Regions from separate parts of the Pseudomonas yamanorum genome, predicted to be linked through region 2. Evidence: predicted binding sites of a transcription regulator. Region 2 holds the regulator's gene; each other region holds the start of a gene.

Region 1 (5,504 bases), 1.7 Mb from region 2:
CAAGAGCACCCAGGGCTGTACCTTTCATATCTTCAACGAACGCATCAACCGCAATGCCCGCAGCCTCGCCGACCTTGAAAGCGAACTGCGCCGGGCGTTGCGCCGTGACGAGCTGGAACTGCATTACCAACCGCGGTTGGACCTCGACGACGGGCATATCGTCGGCCTCGAAGCGCTGGTGCGCTGGCGCCACGGCGAGCGAGGGCTGTTGCCGCCGAGCGAGTTCGTGCCCCTGGCCGAGCAGAGCGGCTTGATCGTGCCGCTGGGCTACTGGGTGATTTCCCGGGCGCTGCGCGACATGCAGGACCTGCGCGAACGCGGGATTGCGCCGTTGCACATGGCGGTCAACCTGTCGTTCCGCCAGTTCCAGGACAGCCAATTGCTCAGCACCCTCAGCCGGCTGATTGCCGAGCGTGGCGTGGAAGCTCAGTGGCTGGAATTTGAACTGACGGAAACCGCCGTGATGCGCCGCAGCGACCTGGTCAAGCAGACCATGGACGCCCTTGGCCGCCTGGGCGTGCGCTTTTCCCTGGATGACTTTGGCACCGGCTTCTCGTCGTTCGTGCACCTCAACAGCCTGCCGATTGCCTTGCTGAAGATCGACAAAAGCTTCGTCGGCGGCATGGAAGAGCGCGAAGAGAATCGCAAGTTGGTCCACGCGATGATCAACCTGGCCCACAACCTGAACCTGGAAGTAGTAGCCGAGGGCGTGGAAACCGCAGAGCAACTGGCGTTGCTGCGGTTGTTCGGCTGCGATCAGGCTCAGGGTTACCTGATCAGCAAGCCGTTGCCGCTGGCGGAGCTGGTGGACTACCTGACGTTTGGTGACAGCCAGGAACTGGTGGGCGGCGTGATCTGATGGTGTGAGCCCGATCTAAAAAATGTGGGAGCGGGCTTGCTCGCGAATGCGGTATTTCAGCCAACCCATTCATGGCTGACCCACCGCATTCGCGAGCAAGCCCGCTCCCACATTTGACCGAGTACAGCCGTTACTCAGGCTGCGCGGCTTGAAATCCGCGTTGGGTTTCAGGCTCCTGGCGAATCATCCGCTTCATCTTCCGTTCAAACGCCCAGGTCAGGCTGATTGCCGCGCACGCCAGGCCCAGCGCCAGGCCCCACCACACGCCAGTCGGCCCCCAGCCGAGGTTGAACGCCATCAACCACGCAGCCGGTGCGCCGATCAGCCAGTAGCATCCCAACCCGACCAGGAAGGTGGTCTTGGCGTCCTTGAGCCCGCGAATGCAGCCCATGGCGATGGTCTGCACACCGTCGAACAGCTCAAACCACGCGGCCACCGCCAGCAAGCTCACGGCGAGGTTGATCACGTCGCGAAACGCCGGGTCATGCTGGTCGAGGAACAAGCTGATCAACTGATGCGAGAACAACCACAGCACTGCTGCAAAGCCCAGCATCACCAATGCGCCAAAGCCGATGCCCACCCGCCCGGCCAGCCGTGCTTCCAGCAGGTTCCCGGCCCCGTAATGCTGGCCGATGCGCATAGTGATTGCGTAGGACATGCCCGCCGGGACCATGAACGCCACTGACACAATCTGCAGGGCAATCTGGTGCGCAGCCAATTGCGTACTGCCCATGGTGCCCATGCACAAAGCGGCGAACGCAAACAGCCCGACTTCCACCGCGTAGGTGCCCCCAATCGGCAGGCCCAGGCGCCACAGTTCCCGCAGGTAATGCAGGTTCGGCCGCAGCAGGCCCTTGCGCAGCGGGTAGGCGTCGTAAGCACGGTTGTATTTGATGTACCAGATCAGCGCCAGTGCCATGCAGTTGGCGACGATGGCCGTGACCAGGCCAATGCCCACCAGGCCGAGTTTCGGTAGGCCGAACATGCCTTCGATCAACGCGTGGTTGAGCAGGTAGTTGATCACTGTGCCGCAAAGGCTGATAACCATCACCGGTGTGGCCTTGCCGATGGCGCTGGTGAAGCCGCGCAGGGCCATGAACGTCAGGTAGCCGGGCAGGGCGAACGGCAGGATGGTCAGGAACTGGCCGGCGGACGCGACGTTGGTTTCGGTCTGGCCGAACATCAGCAACACCGGCTTGAGGTTCCACAGCAGCAAGCCGGCCACCAGCGCCATCAACCAGGCCAGCCACAACCCGGCCTGGGTCAGGCGGGTGGCGCCTTCAATGTCGCCCGCGCCCTGGCGGATCGCGACCAGCGTGCCCACGGCGGCGATCACGCCGATGCAGAAAATCGACACGAACGAATAGCTCGCCGCACCCAGGCCGCCGCCGGCCAGGGCCTCGGGGCTCAGCCGCGCCATCATCAGGGTGTCGGTCAGCACCATCAGCATGTGGGCCAACTGTGAGGCAATCAACGGCCCTGACAGCCGCAGAATGGCCCAGAGTTCGGTACGTGCCGGATGCTGCATGATCATCACGCTCAAAAAGTCAGGGAAGGGTGGAAGGGTTGATTCTCGGCGCCCACAGCGCATTGCACAAAGGGATAAATCCGATGGCGCGCATGATTAAAACTCATGCCTGAGTGATTCTGGTAGGGTTTCGAGATTGCGCCGTCGGAGCTTTCGCCATGTCTCGTCGTCTTCCTCCTCTTTACGCCTTGCGGGCGTTTGAAGCGGCTTCCCGTTACAACTCGTTCACCCGGGCGGCGGAAGAGTTGTCGATTACCCAAAGTGCGGTAAGCCGGCACATTCGCACCCTGGAAGAGCACTTCGCCTGCCGCCTGTTCCAACGCAGCGGCCGCACCTTGCAACTCACCGAGGCGGCGCGCCTGTTGCTGCCGGGCGTGCGCGAAGGCTTTGCGGCCCTGGAGCGCGCCTGCCATACATTGAATGCGGAGGACGACATCCTGCGCATGAAGGCGCCGTCCACCCTGACCATGCGTTGGCTGCTGGCACGGCTCAGTCGCTTCCGGCATTTGCAGCCGGGCAATGAAGTGCAACTGACCAGCGCCTGGATGAGTGTCGATGAGGTGGACTTCAACCAGGAGCCGTTCGATTGCGCGGTATTGCTGAGTAACGGTCACTTCCCGCCGGACTGGGAAGCCTGCTACCTGTTTCCTGAACTGCTGATTCCAGTGGGTGCGCCGAACCTGTTGAGCGACGGGCCCTGGGACGTCACGCGGCTGGCCTCTGCCGAATTGCTGCACCCGACGCCGGACCGGCGTGACTGGCGCTATTGGCTGGAGCGCATGGGGCTGTCATCCCAGGTATCGCTCAAGGGCGGGCAGGTGTTCGACACATTGGAGCTGGGCATGATTGCCGCCGCGCGGGGGTACGGCGTGTCCATGGGTGACTTGCTGATGGTGGCTGAAGACGTGGCCCAGGGCCGCCTGAGCCTGCCATGGCCCACCGCGGTGGCCAGTGGGGAAAATTACTATCTGGTGTGGCCAAAGACCCGGCCCGGCGGTGAGCGTTTGCGACGGCTGGGTGACTTTCTCCAGAGCGAGGTGCAGGCCATGGAATTGCCCCAGGTAGAGCGCCTCGCCTGAGCGGATTGCGCACCGGGCAGCAATCGTTTGCGTGATACCCCTGTGATTCGCTCAAGTATTGAGCCTGCCCGCCGAAGTAGGGTTGTTGGAACTACCGTTCTACAACGTTTCCCCTATTAGAATTTTGCCGAGCAGCGCTATGAGATCAGGATGATCCTGGCCTCGGCCAGGAGCCTTCATGTCTCAACCTCGCGCCCGGATCGCCTCTCAACTGGGGCTCGCCCTCGCCGTGATACTGGCTGTCGTCATCAGCGGCAGCACAGTGTTCGCCTTGCGTTCGCTGGACTCCGCCAACCTCGACACCCGCGAGGAGCATCTGGCCAGCGAGGCTCGCTTGCTGGCTGACCAACTCAATACCTTCCACAGCACCTTGCGCGAAAGTACCCAGCGTTTGAGCGGGCTGTTTGAAAAGCGCTTCAGCGCCGGTTTGAGTACGCGCCCTGAGCAACCGGTGGCGGTGGCGGGCGTGCAGACGCCGGGCCTGTACCTGGGCGAGGAAGTGCTCAACAACAATTTCGCTGAAGTTGATGAGTTCAAGCAGATGTCCGGCGGCGTGGCGACCGTATTCGTACGCAGCGGCGAGGACTTTATCCGCGTCAGCACATCCCTGACCAAGCAGGACGGCAGCCGCGCCATTGGCACGGCGCTGGATCATCAGCACCCGGCCTATCAACGCTTGCTCGGCGGGCAGGGCTACGTCGGCCGCGCGGTGTTGTTTGATCGCTCCTACATGACCCAGTACAGCCCGGTGCGCGATGCCAGCGGCAAAGTGATTGCGGTGCTGTTTGTCGGCTTCGACTACACCGACGCGCAGAACGCCCAGTTCGACAACCTCAAGCGCTTCCGCATCGGCCAGACCGGTTCCCTGGCGCTGCTGGACGAACAGAAACACTGGTTGGTCCCGCCAGCTGGGGTGCAGGCGCTGGATCAGTCGATTCCGGTCATGCTCGACCTGGCCGCCAAACCTGGAAAAGGCCGTTTCTGGAGCGACAAGAACGAAGATTTCTACAGCGTCGCGGTGCCGTTTGAAGGCGGCCCGTGGTCGGTGGTGGCGAGCATGCCGAAAGCCGAAATTCGCGCGGTGACCTGGTCGGTGGGGATTCGCCTGGCGATCGGCAGTTTGCTCGCGATGCTGCTGGCGGTGGGCGCGGCGGTCTGGCTGCTGCGCAGCAAGTTGCAGCCTTTGGGCGACCTGGTACGTCAGGCAGAAGCCCTGGGCGCCGGTGATTTGAGCGCGCGCCTGAATGTTTCCAGCCATGACGAAATCGGCCAGTTGGCCCGCAGTTTCAACCAGATGGGCGAAGCGCTGTCGACCATGGTGTCGCACATTCGCAAGGCGGCTGAAGACGTTAACAGCCGTGCCCAGGCGCTATCGGGTTTGTCCGGCGGTGCGTACGAAGGCATGGAGCAGCAGTCCGGCGAAATCACCAGCATGGCCGGCGCGGTAGAAGAGTTCAGCGCCACCTCGCTGAACATTGCCGACAACATGGGCAACACCGAGCGCCTGGCCCAGGACAACGCCCAGCAAACCAAGATCGGCCGCACCTCGATGCAAGAAGCGTCGTCGTCCCTGGAACACATCGCCACCGCGCTGAACAGCACGGCCACGGTGATCAATACCTTGGGCCAGCGCTCCCAGGAAATTGGCGGGATCGTCGGTGTGATCACCGCGATTGCCGAACAGACCAACCTGCTGGCGCTCAACGCCGCCATCGAAGCGGCGCGGGCCGGTGAGCAAGGGCGCGGGTTTGCGGTGGTGGCGGATGAAGTACGCAACCTCGCGTCGCGTACTCGTCAGGCCACGGACGAAATTTCCGGGATGATCCAGAGCATCCAGCAGGAAACCGGCAACGCCATCAGCACCATGGAACAAGGCAACGTGCTGATGCAGGAGGGCCTTGCGCGCAATGCTGACGTGGCTTCTGCGCTGGCGCGGATCGATGAGCAAAGCCGCTCGGCGGGCCAGCAGTTTGCGGCGATTACCACGGCGACCCAGGAGCAGAGCAGCACGGCGACCCTGCTAAGCAGCAACTTGCAG
Region 2 (5,504 bases):
CTTGCCCGGATACAACGTCTTCACGTTTATCGGCATGAATCTGCGGACCTTCACCCTTGGCGAGGTGTTTTTGTGGATCTTTTTCAGAAAGGATCGCTTCGCGGTCATGTTCGATGCCGGCAAACCGGTCGACCTGGCCCGCCATCAACACCAGTTTGAGCAGGTTGCTTTCCACCTCGGTGACCAGTTGGGTCACGCGCTTGATCACCTGACCGGTGAGGTCCTGGTAGTCCTGGGCCAGCAGAATGTCATTCAGGTTGCTGGAAACCGTGCGGTTTTCCTGCTCGCTGCGGGACAAAAAGCCCTCGACCCGACGCGCCAGTTCACGAAACTCTTCAGCGCCCACTTCCCGACGCATGAACCGGCCCCAGTCAGTGCTCAGGGCCTTGGCTTCACTGGCCATACCGTTGACCAGAGGCGTGGCGTTTTCCACCAGGTCCATGGTGCGGTTGGCCGCCGCCTCAGTCAGCCTGACCACATAGGACAGGCGTTCGGTGGCATCCGTGATCTGCGAGATTTCTTCGGCCTGGGGCATGTGCGGGTCAATCTGAAAATTGACAATCGCACTGTGCAACTCACGCGTGAGCTTGCCCACTTCCTGGTACAGGCCGCGGTCACGGGTCTGGTTGAGCTCATGGATTAACTGCACCGCGTCACCGAACTGGCCTTTTTCAAGGCTTTCGACAAGTTGGTGAGCATGTTTTTTCAGGGTCGACTCAAAGTCGGCCTGCGATGATTCTTTATGCTCCATAGCTCCCCCGTGGCAGCATCAATGACCGATGCGTTCGAAGATCTTTTCGATCTTCTCTTTCAAGGCCAGTGCAGTGAATGGCTTGACCACGTAGCCGTTAACCCCGGCTTGGGCGGCTTCGATGATCTGTTCACGCTTGGCTTCAGCGGTCACCATCAGCACAGGCAGGCTGCGCAGTTTTTCATCAGCGCGCACGTGGCGCAGCAGATCGATACCGGTCATGCCCGGCATGTTCCAGTCTGTTACCAGAAAGTCGATGCTCCCGCTGTTGAGGATCGGAATCGCCGTAATGCCGTCATCCGCCTCGACCGTGTTAGTGAACCCAAGGTCACGCAACAGGTTTTTTATGATCCGCCGCATCGTTGAGAAGTCATCAACGATGAGGATTTTCATGTTCTTGTCCAATTCGACCTCCAAGCAGTCTTAAACGCGCCCAGCACCTGGGCGCGCCATATCAATCAACAGGCGTTACACAAAAAGGACTACCGGGGGCGCACCACGGGCCAAGCCCGTCCGGGCGCAGAGCCCGGACGGTATCGTTCGCAGTGTCCCCACACTGCCTGTCAGCGCGCTCGCCACTCTCCCAAACGCCCCCGCAAGCGGGCCGCGCACTGGCTGTGTAACTGGCTGACCCGCGATTCGCTGACCCCCAGGACCTCACCGATTTCCTTGAGGTTCAGCTCTTCGTCGTAGTACAGCGCCAACACCAGTCGCTCACGCTCCGGCAAATTGGCAATCGCGTCCGCCAGCGCACGCTGGAAGCGTTCATCTTCCAGATCGCGTGACGGTTCGAGATGAGCACTCGCGCCGTCCTCGTGCAGCCCTTCATGTTCGCCGTCCTGCAAAAGGTCGTCGAAACTGAACAGGCGGCTGCCCAAGGTATCGTTCAAAATCCCGTAATAATCGTCGAGACTCAATTGGAGTTCGGCCGCAACTTCGTGATCTTTAGCGTCGCGACCGGTTTTTGCTTCAATTGAGCGAATTGCGTCACTCACCATCCGCGTGTTGCGGTGTACCGAACGCGGCGCCCAATCACCTTTACGCACTTCATCGAGCATGGCCCCACGGATACGAATCCCCGCGTAGGTCTCGAAACTCGCGCCTTTGCTCGCGTCGTACTTGGTCGACACTTCGAGGAGGCCGATCATCCCCGCCTGGATCAAGTCTTCGACCTGGACACTGGCAGGCAAGCGCGCCAGCAAGTGATAGGCAATGCGCTTGACCAGGGGCGCATAGCGCTCGATCAATTCGACCTGACTGTCACGTGCCGACTTCTTGTAAAGGTTGTAGCCGCTGGCTGTCATAGCACCGGTCCTGCGCTCGTCTGATGCACCAATCGCTCGACGAAAAACTCCAGATGCCCCCGAGGATTGGCGGGCAACGGCCAGGTATCGACCTTCTGGGCAATAGCCTTGAACGCCAATGCGCACTTCGAACGAGGGAACGCTTCATAGACCGCACGCTGCTTTTGCACGGCCTTGCGTACGCACTCGTCGTAAGGAACTGCGCCAACGTATTGTAAGGCGACATCGAGGAAGCGATCTGTGACCTTGGTCAACTTGGCGAACAGATTCCGCCCTTCCTGCGGGCTTTGGGCCATGTTGGCCAGCACGCGGAAGCGGTTCATGCCGTAGTCGCGGTTGAGCAGTTTGATCAGGGCGTAGGCGTCGGTGATCGAGGTGGGTTCATCGCACACCACCAGCAATACTTCCTGGGCTGCGCGCACGAAGCTGACCACGGATTCGCCGATCCCGGCGGCGGTGTCGATCACCAGCACGTCGAGGTTGTCGCCGATGTCACTGAACGCCTGAATCAGGCCGGCATGCTGCGCCGGGCTCAGGTGCACCATGCTCTGGGTGCCGGAAGCGGCCGGCACGATGCGAATCCCGCCGGGGCCTTGCAACAGTACGTCGCGCAGCTCACAGCGGCCTTCGATCACATCGGCCAGGGTATGTTTGGGCGTCAGTCCCAGCAGAACGTCGACGTTCGCCAGGCCCAGGTCAGCATCCAGCAGCATGACGCGACGGCCAAGCTCTGCCAGAGCCAGGGACAAATTCACTGACACGTTAGTTTTCCCGACGCCACCTTTGCCGCCGGTCACCGCGATCACCTGTACGGGATGCATGCTGCCCATTTTATTTCTTTACCTTGTCTTGCTTAGACGCAGGCTACATAAGTTGGCCGCGGGAACTGCTGGCAGGCCATCGATGTAGATACTTTGCAATGTGTTCATATTGCCTCAGCCGACTCGCTTGTTCGGGCTGTGGTAGAGGTCAGCAAACATGTCAGCCATCGCTTCCTCACTCGGTTCTTCCTGCATTTGCACGCTGACAGCCCGGCTGACCAACTGATGACGGCGCGGCAGATGCAAATCATCCGGGATCCGCGGCCCGTCGGTCAGGTAGGCGACCGGTAACTCATGACTGATGGCCAGGCTCAATACTTCGCCCAGGCTTGCCGTTTCATCCAGTTTAGTCAGGATGCAGCCCGCCAGCCCACAGCGCTTGTAGCTGTGGTAGGCGGCCGTCAATACCTGCTTCTGGCTGGTAGTGGCAAGTACCAAATAGTTTCTGGATTTGATCCCGCGCCCGGCCAGGCTTTCCAGCTGCATACGCAGGGCCGGGTCACTGGCTTGCAGGCCGGCGGTGTCGATCAGCACCACGCGCTTGCGCAGCAGCGGGTCGAGGGCGTTGGCCAGGGACTGGCCCGGGTCGACGTGGGTCACCGGCACATTGAGGATGCGGCCCAGGGTCTTGAGTTGCTCCTGGGCGCCAATGCGGTAGCTGTCCATGCTCACCAGCGCGATGTTCTGCGCGCCGTACTTGAGCACATAACGTGCGGCCAGCTTGGCGAGGGTGGTGGTCTTGCCCATGCCGGCAGGGCCGACCATGGCAATCACGCCGCCTTCTTCCAGGGGTTCGATTTCCGGGGTGACGATCATCCGCGCCAAGTGGGCCAGGAGCATGCGCCAGGCCTGGCGAGGTTCTTCAATTTGGGTGGTCAGTTGCAGCAGGTCGCGGGACAACGGGCCGGACAGGCCGATGCGTTGCAGGCGACGCCACAGGTTGGCCTGTTGTGGCTGGCTGCCCTGCAACTGGTTCCAGGCCAGGGAGCCCAACTGCACTTCCAGCAGTTCACGCAGGCCGTTGAGTTCGAAACGCATCGAGTCGAACACCCGCTGGTCTACCGCTGCCGCCGGGGCGGGCGCAGCAGGACGCGGCGGTTCAACAAAAGTCGGCTCTACCAGAGGCTCGGACGCCGTCAGCGGCAACCCGGCAAACAGCTGGCGATTGGTGGATGCGTCGCTGTCGCCACGCATGCTCAGTTCAGCCTGGGCCGAGACAATGCGCGAAGCGGTCTTGCGCAGCTCGTCTTCCAGTTCCATGTTCGGCACACGCGGCGCCAGGGCCGAGGGCTTGTAATCCAGGGCAGCCGTCAGCTCCACACCGCCGGCAATACGACGGTTACCGATAATCGCAGCGTCGGCGCCCAACTCATCACGTACCAGTTTCATGGCCTGACGCATATCGGCGGCGAAAAAACGCTTCACTTGCATATCCCACTACCTCAGCCGTTGGGCCCTACTGTCGCGACGATAGTCACTTGCTTATTGTCAGGAATTTCCTGGTAAGCCAATACATGCAAATTCGGTATAGCCAGGCGTCCAAACCGCGACAACATCGCCCGGACGGGGCCAGCCACCAGCAGGATCACCGGATGGCCTTCCATTTCCTGGCGCTGCGCGGCCTCAATCAACGAACGCTGCAGCTTCTCAGCCATGCTTGGCTCCAGCAACACGCCTTCATCAGCGCCCTGCCCAGCCTTCTGAATACTATTGAGCAATATTTGTTCCAACCTTGGTTCCAAGGTGATCACAGGCAGCTCAGAGTCAAGCCCTACAATGCTTTGGACGATTGCACGCGACAATCCGACGCGCACTGCGGCCACCAAGGCGGCAGTATCTTGACTCTTGGCGGCATTGTTGGCGATAGCTTCGGCAATGCTGCGAATATCCCGCACCGGCACCTGTTCGGCCAACAGCGCCTGCAGCACCTTGAGCAGTTGCGAGGTAGACAGCACGCCCGGCACCAGTTCTTCGGCCAGCTTTGGCGAGGCCTTGGCCAGCAATTGCAAGAGTTGCTGGACTTCTTCGTGGCCGATCAGCTCGTGGGAATGCTTGTACAGAATCTGGTTAAGGTGGGTCGCGACCACCGTGCTGGCGTCGACCACGGTGTAGCCCAACGACTGCGCCTGGCTGCGCTGGCTGATTTCGATCCACACAGCTTCCAGCCCAAAAGCCGGATCTTTGGCGGTAATCCCGTTGAGGCTGCCGAACACCTGGCCCGGGTTGATCGCCAGTTCGCGGTCCGGGTAGATCTCGGCTTCGGCCAGGATCACCCCCATCAGGGTCAAGCGGTAGGCGCTGGGCGCCAGGTCGAGGTTGTCGCGGATGTGCACAGTAGGCATCAAGAAGCCCAGGTCCTGGGACAGCTTCTTGCGCACACCCTTGATCCGCGCCAGCAACTGCCCGCCCTGGTTGCGATCCACCAGGGGAATCAGGCGATAGCCGACTTCCAGGCCGATCATGTCGATCGGGGTCACGTCGTCCCAGCCCAACTCCTTGGTTTCAAGGGCCCGGGCCGGCGATGGCAGCAGTTCCTGCTGACGCGCCACTTCCTGCTGGGCAATCACCTTGATGTTGTTTTGCTTTTTCCAGAACAGGTAGGCACCACCGGCGGCCATGGCAGCCATG
Region 3 (5,504 bases), 170 kb from region 2:
CCGGCGGCAATGCCAGAAAAGCGGCAAAGGGTTTCCGCGAAACGCCAGTAAAGCGGCAATGAAGGTTTGCCGCTTTGCGGCCATAAAAAAGGGAGGCCTGTGCAGGCCTCCCTTTTTTGCTCAAGCATTCATCACTTGGCCTGGTAAATGATCCCAGGACTGCACTGCACCATCTGGTAATGATCCGGCAAACCGTTCAGCGCCTCGGAAGCGCCCAGAAACAGATAACCACCGCGCTTGAGGGTACCGTGGATGCGCAACAGAATGTCCTTCTTCACCTCGGCCGAGAAGTAGATCAGCACGTTGCGGCAAAACACCATGTCGAACTTGCCCAGGCTGGCATAACTGTCCAGCAGATTGAACGAGCGAAACTCCACCCGGCTCTTGATCGGCGCCTTGACCGCCCAGCGCCCCGCGCCTTTAGGATCGAAGAAACGCTGCAAGCGCTCCGGAGACAACCCCCGCCCCAATGCCAGGCTGTCGTACTCACCGGTCTTGCAGTTGGTGAGCATGGTGCCGGACAAATCCGTGGCCACAATTTGCGCCCCGGCCTTCAACTGGCCCATGTTGGTCCGCTCGAACTCATCGATGGACATCGAAATCGAATACGGTTCCTGCCCCGACGAACAGGCCGCCGACCAGATGCGCAGGCGCTGTCCCGGTGCGGCCTTGATCGCCTCAGGCAGCACCTTGTTCTTGAGCACTTCAAACGGATAGGTATCGCGAAACCACAAGGTTTCGTTGGTGGTCATGGCATCGACCACCATCTCCTTGAGCCCGCTGCGCGGCTGACCCTGGATCCGTTGCACCAACTCCCCGAGGGACTTGATGCCTTGCTGCTCCATCAGTTTGTTGAGACGGCTGGATACCAGGTACTGCTTGTTTTCACCGAGCAATATGCCACAGGCTTTTTCCAGGAAGACCCGGAACTGTTCGAAATCCAAATTACCCGTAGACAATGATACCGCCTCTTAAATCGTGTGACCGCCAGGGAAAAGGCCCCTAGCCGTGATCTGCTGCCTTGATCCGGTCGACTACCCGGGATGCCAGGTCATCAGGGCGGAATTTGGCCAGGAAGTCATCGGCACCGACCTTCTTGACCATCGCCTGATTGAATACACCCGACAACGAAGTATGCAGGATGATATGTAGTTTTTGCATGCGTGGGTCGTTGCGTATCTCGGCCGTGAGGGTGTAGCCGTCCATTTCCGGCATCTCGATGTCGGAAATCATCATCAGGAATTCTTCTTCCGGCTTCTTGCCCTCATCCACCAGCTTGCGCAGGTAATCCAGGGCCTGTCGACCGTCATTGAGCGCCACCACTTCAACGCCAACCGTCTGCAGGCAACGGGACACCTGTTTGCGCGCCACCGAGGAGTCGTCCACCGTCAGCACCCGCAGCGAGATCGCCTTGTGCGCGGTTTCGGCGTCTACCACGCCCACCGATATTGCCTCCGAGGTCGGAGCCACTTCGGCGAGGATTTTCTCCACGTCGATGATTTCCACCAACTGGTTGTCGACCCGCGTCACTGCCGTGAGGTAGTGATCGCGGCCGGTGCCCTTGGGCGGCGGATGGATCTCTTCCCAGTTCATGTTGACGATGCGTTCCACCGAGCGCACCAGGAAACCCTGGGTCTTGGTGTTGTACTCGGTGATGATCACGAACGGACTCTCGCGATCCTGCAAACCCGACGAGCCGGTGGCCATGGCCAGGTCAAGAATCGGGATGGTCGCGCCACGGATATTGGCCACACCGCAAACCACCGGGCTGGACTTGGGCATGATTGTCAGCTTGGGGCACTGCAGTACTTCCCGAACCTTAAAGACGTTAATCCCGTAAAGCTGCTTGCCGTCCAGACGAAACAGCAGCAACTCCAGGCGATTCTGCCCCACCAGCTGTGTGCGCTGGTTCACTGAATCCATTACACCGGCCATGCACAGACTCCTACGCTAAAACTTAGGGGTACGACGCGTACCCAACACTAAACGGCACGAGCTTTGCTTTTTTATTGGCCATGGACATCAAAACGACAGTTTCCCGACGCCTCCGATCCCCACAGTACCGCAGATTGCTCTGCGTCTCGATGGCGTTGCTTGCCTTGGCTACGGGCCAGCCGGCCCGCGCCGATAACGTCACCTTGCCTGATCTACTTATCGGCGTCACTCAAGGCTTTCTTGAGTTCACTGTAGAAGATTATCTGGCGACGACGCAGACACCGGGCCGCTATGAAATCCAGGTCAACCAGTTGGATCCGCGCCTGCGCATGCCCATGTGTGACAGAGAATTGACAGCTTCGCTGGAAAGTCCTGCCCAGCCCATCGGGCGCGTGACCGTGAAGGTGCGCTGCGAAGGCGCCTCGCCCTGGACGGTGTTTGTGCCGGCCCAGGTCAAATTGTTCCGCGATGTCGTGGTGGTGACACGCCCGCTGAAACGCACCGGAATCATTGGTGATGAGGACATTGCGATGCGCGAGCGGGACATCAGCCTGATCAATCAGGGCTATCTCACGTCCCTGGATCAGGCGCTCGGGCAGAAACTTACCCGACCAATGGTCACGGACCAGGTGATTACCCTGGTCCATCTTGAACAGGCCGAAGTGGTGCGCAAAGGTGACCAGGTGGTGATCTCCGCCAGCAGCGGCGGCCTGAATGTAAAAATGCCCGGGGAAGCCCTCTCCAATGGCGGCATGAGTGAACAGATTCGCGTGAAGAACCTCAACTCCAACCGCGTGATCAAGGCCCGGGTGACGGCGCCGGGGCAAGTTGAGGTGGCTTTATAGATCACTGGCATCGGACGCCAGCTTTTCCTACACTGTGCGCAACGCGGCATCGCGTATAGGTTTATTGTCAATCGAGCCTAAAGTTTGTCCGGGTATGGCCGAAAACATGGCAAGCGTCCAAATACCCAGAGGTTTTTTTAACATGGTCATCGATTTCAGTCGTTTGAATAACGCCCTGCCAACGCCCGGTTCTTCGCGCACCAACGGTGCCAAAGACAGCGTTGAAGCCAAGTCCCAGCCTCTGCCTGCCAAGACAGAACAGGCCGGCGCGAGCCAAAGCGGGGAATCGGTACACCTGAGCAATGAGGCTCAACAGTTGCAGAAGGTCACTGACTCGCTGAGCGATCAGCCAGTTGTCAATAAAGCCCGCGTGGCTGAATTGAAGCAGGCGATTGCGGATGGCAGCTATAAGGTCGACAGCAACCGTGTAGCCAGCAAGCTGCTTAACTTCGAAGCCGAGCGCTAGGCAAAGGCCTGCGCCAGGCTTTTGGACGCTTAAAACCCAAGGCCAGCCATGCACGACGAAAACTTGCTACAACTGATCATTGAAGACCTGCCTCCCGCACAGCAGTTGCTGGAGCTACTTCGGGAAGAGTCCCTGGCCCTGTTCGGGCGGGACATGCGCATGCTGGAAGAAATTCTGGCGCGCAAGCAATCGCTGATCGTCCTGCTGGAACAGCACGGCAAGAAGCGCAGCCAGATTCTCGTCAGCCTGGGCCTTTCGGCCGACCACAAAGGCCTGGAGCAACTCGCCAGCCACTCTACGGTGGGCGACCAGTTGCTGGCCCAAAGCAAAGAACTCAACCAATTGCTGACCCTGTGCCAGGAAACCAACCTCCTCAACGGCCAGGCGATCCAGCTGCAACAAGCCACCACCGCCAACCAGTTGCGTATCCTCCACGGCGGCGAGCCTCCGGCCCTCTACAACGCTCAAGGCTCCACCTCACGCCTGGCCAAGCCAAGCACCCGCAGCCAAGCCTGAAACCAGCTCACGCGCGCCCTATCCAAGGCGCGTCACATGCTGGCAAAATGAAAGCACTTGCGTGTAGTCGTATTTTGTCTGGAGATGGAAGAACCGTGTTCAACGCCCCTAACGCGGAAGATGCTCCGCAGCCACCCAAGGTACTTACCACGCCGCTGGAAATCGCGGGCACCTTGCGGATGCTACAAGAGAGCCATGATCCGCTGATCATCACCTTCCACGAACGCAACCAGCGCTTTCAAAGCTACCTGGTGGAAATCGACCGGGACAGCAAGACGCTGGCCCTGGACGAAATGATCCCGCGGGACGGCGAACGCTACCTTGAGAATGGCGAAGCTTTCCGTATCGAAGGTTTCCACGATGGCGTGCGAGTGGCCTGGGAAAGCAACGGCACCCTGACCATCGACGAAGCTGGCGGCCACCGCATCTACCGCGGCAGCATGCCCGACGAAGTGATCTACCATCAGCGTCGCAATGCCTTCCGCGCCGCCCTGAAGCTGGCGCAACTGGTCAGCGTCGAACTGGGTGGCGAGAAACTCAAGGCCCCCATCAGTGGCAAGTTGCTGGACATTTCCGCCACCGGCTGCAAATTGCGTTTCGAAGGGGACATCTCCGAGCGCCTGCAACTGGGCCAGGTCTACGACCGGTTTATCGCCGCCCTGCCCTTTGGCAGCATGACCACCTCGGTGGAACTGCGTTACCTGCACTTCGAAGAAAGGATCAACACCACCTTCGCCGGCGTACGCTTTCATAACATGAGCGGGCTGGTGCAGCGTCAGGTCGAGCGGTTTGTGTATCAACTGCAGCGTGAAGCTCGCCGCTTCGACAAGGACGATGATTTTTAAACACTAAAGATCGCGATAGAAAAACGGGCAGTTCCTCAAGGGAACTGCCCGTTTTTGCTTTCAGGGGCGCGCCCTGCTCAAGTCGTGAGGGTGATCATCCGGGTCCGGATGCTCCGGGGGCTCGGTGACGGGTGATGGCCCCTCCACCTCGGGATCGACTTCAGGCTCAGGGTCCGGAACCGCGGTCTGCATCTGCTCCTGCACCACCTGCTCGTCCACTCGCGGGTCGAGACACGCCACCAGCGGCGAACTGGACATGCTGTCAGGCATCGCCACGTGATGCAGCGGTGCATCGTCCACCTGATGAAGGTTGGTGACGGCCTTGGGCCGGATGCGCCACACCAGGATCAACGCACACAGGCTGAAAAACGCATACAGCATGTGGCTGCCGAACAGCTTCATCACCACACCGGCCAACAGCGGGCCGACACTGGCGCCGATACCGTAGGTCACCAGCAACATCGCCGTAAGCGACACCCGGCGATCACCCTCGACGTGGTCGTTGGAAAACGCCACGGCCAGCGGGTAGAGGCAGAACTGCACCAGAGAACAGAGAAAGCCTGCGACAAACAGCACTTCCAACGGCACCTGGGTCATGATCGCCAACGGCAACGCAGCCACCGCCAGGCACAAGGCAAAGCAGCGAATCAACAGCGCGCGGTCATACCGATCGGACAACCAGCCCAACGGCCACTGCACCAGCAGCCCGGCGAAAATACAGCTACCCATGAACAGACCGACCTGCTCCGTAGTCAGCCCCTGCTGGGACGCGTAAAGCGGCGCCAAACCATAGAAGGAACCCACAATCAGCCCGGCCCCCAACACCGTACTGAGGGACTGCGGCACCCGCTTGATAAAGAAGCGCGGCTCCATCGGCGCCGGATGCAGGGGTGCCGG

The links. The regulator FliA, encoded in region 2, starts transcription of late flagellar genes. The targets are predictions, from matches to a motif close to CTAAAGTTTNNNNNNNNNNNGCCGNTAA.
Region 1: the regulator FliA is predicted to act here: its motif matches at 3,517-3,544, upstream of BLU46_RS17170 (methyl-accepting chemotaxis protein).
Region 3: the regulator FliA is predicted to act here: its motif matches at 2,858-2,885, upstream of flgM (flagellar biosynthesis anti-sigma factor FlgM).

Annotation. Positions count from the first base shown of each region.
Region 1 is NZ_LT629793.1:3,660,221-3,665,724, forward strand. Features, by position in the region: gene BLU46_RS17155 (putative bifunctional diguanylate cyclase/phosphodiesterase) at 1-859, shown strand, start outside; gene BLU46_RS17160 (NorM family multidrug efflux MATE transporter) at 990-2,393, opposite strand; gene BLU46_RS17165 (LysR substrate-binding domain-containing protein) at 2,546-3,466, shown strand; gene BLU46_RS17170 (methyl-accepting chemotaxis protein) at 3,645-5,504, shown strand, end outside.
Region 2 is NZ_LT629793.1:5,331,628-5,337,131, reverse strand. Features, by position in the region: gene BLU46_RS25205 (protein phosphatase CheZ) at 1-751, opposite strand, end outside; gene BLU46_RS25200 (chemotaxis response regulator CheY) at 770-1,144, opposite strand; gene fliA (RNA polymerase sigma factor FliA) at 1,315-2,055, opposite strand; gene fleN (flagellar synthesis regulator FleN) at 2,052-2,885, opposite strand; gene flhF (flagellar biosynthesis protein FlhF) at 2,991-4,307, opposite strand; gene flhA (flagellar biosynthesis protein FlhA) at 4,319-5,504, opposite strand, start outside.
Region 3 is NZ_LT629793.1:5,166,243-5,171,746, reverse strand. Features, by position in the region: gene cheR (protein-glutamate O-methyltransferase CheR) at 132-959, opposite strand; gene BLU46_RS24345 (chemotaxis protein CheV) at 1,003-1,935, opposite strand; gene flgA (flagellar basal body P-ring formation chaperone FlgA) at 2,016-2,780, shown strand; gene flgM (flagellar biosynthesis anti-sigma factor FlgM) at 2,923-3,246, shown strand; gene flgN (flagellar protein FlgN) at 3,295-3,762, shown strand; gene BLU46_RS24325 (flagellar brake protein) at 3,858-4,607, shown strand; gene BLU46_RS24320 (MFS transporter) at 4,668-5,504, opposite strand, start outside.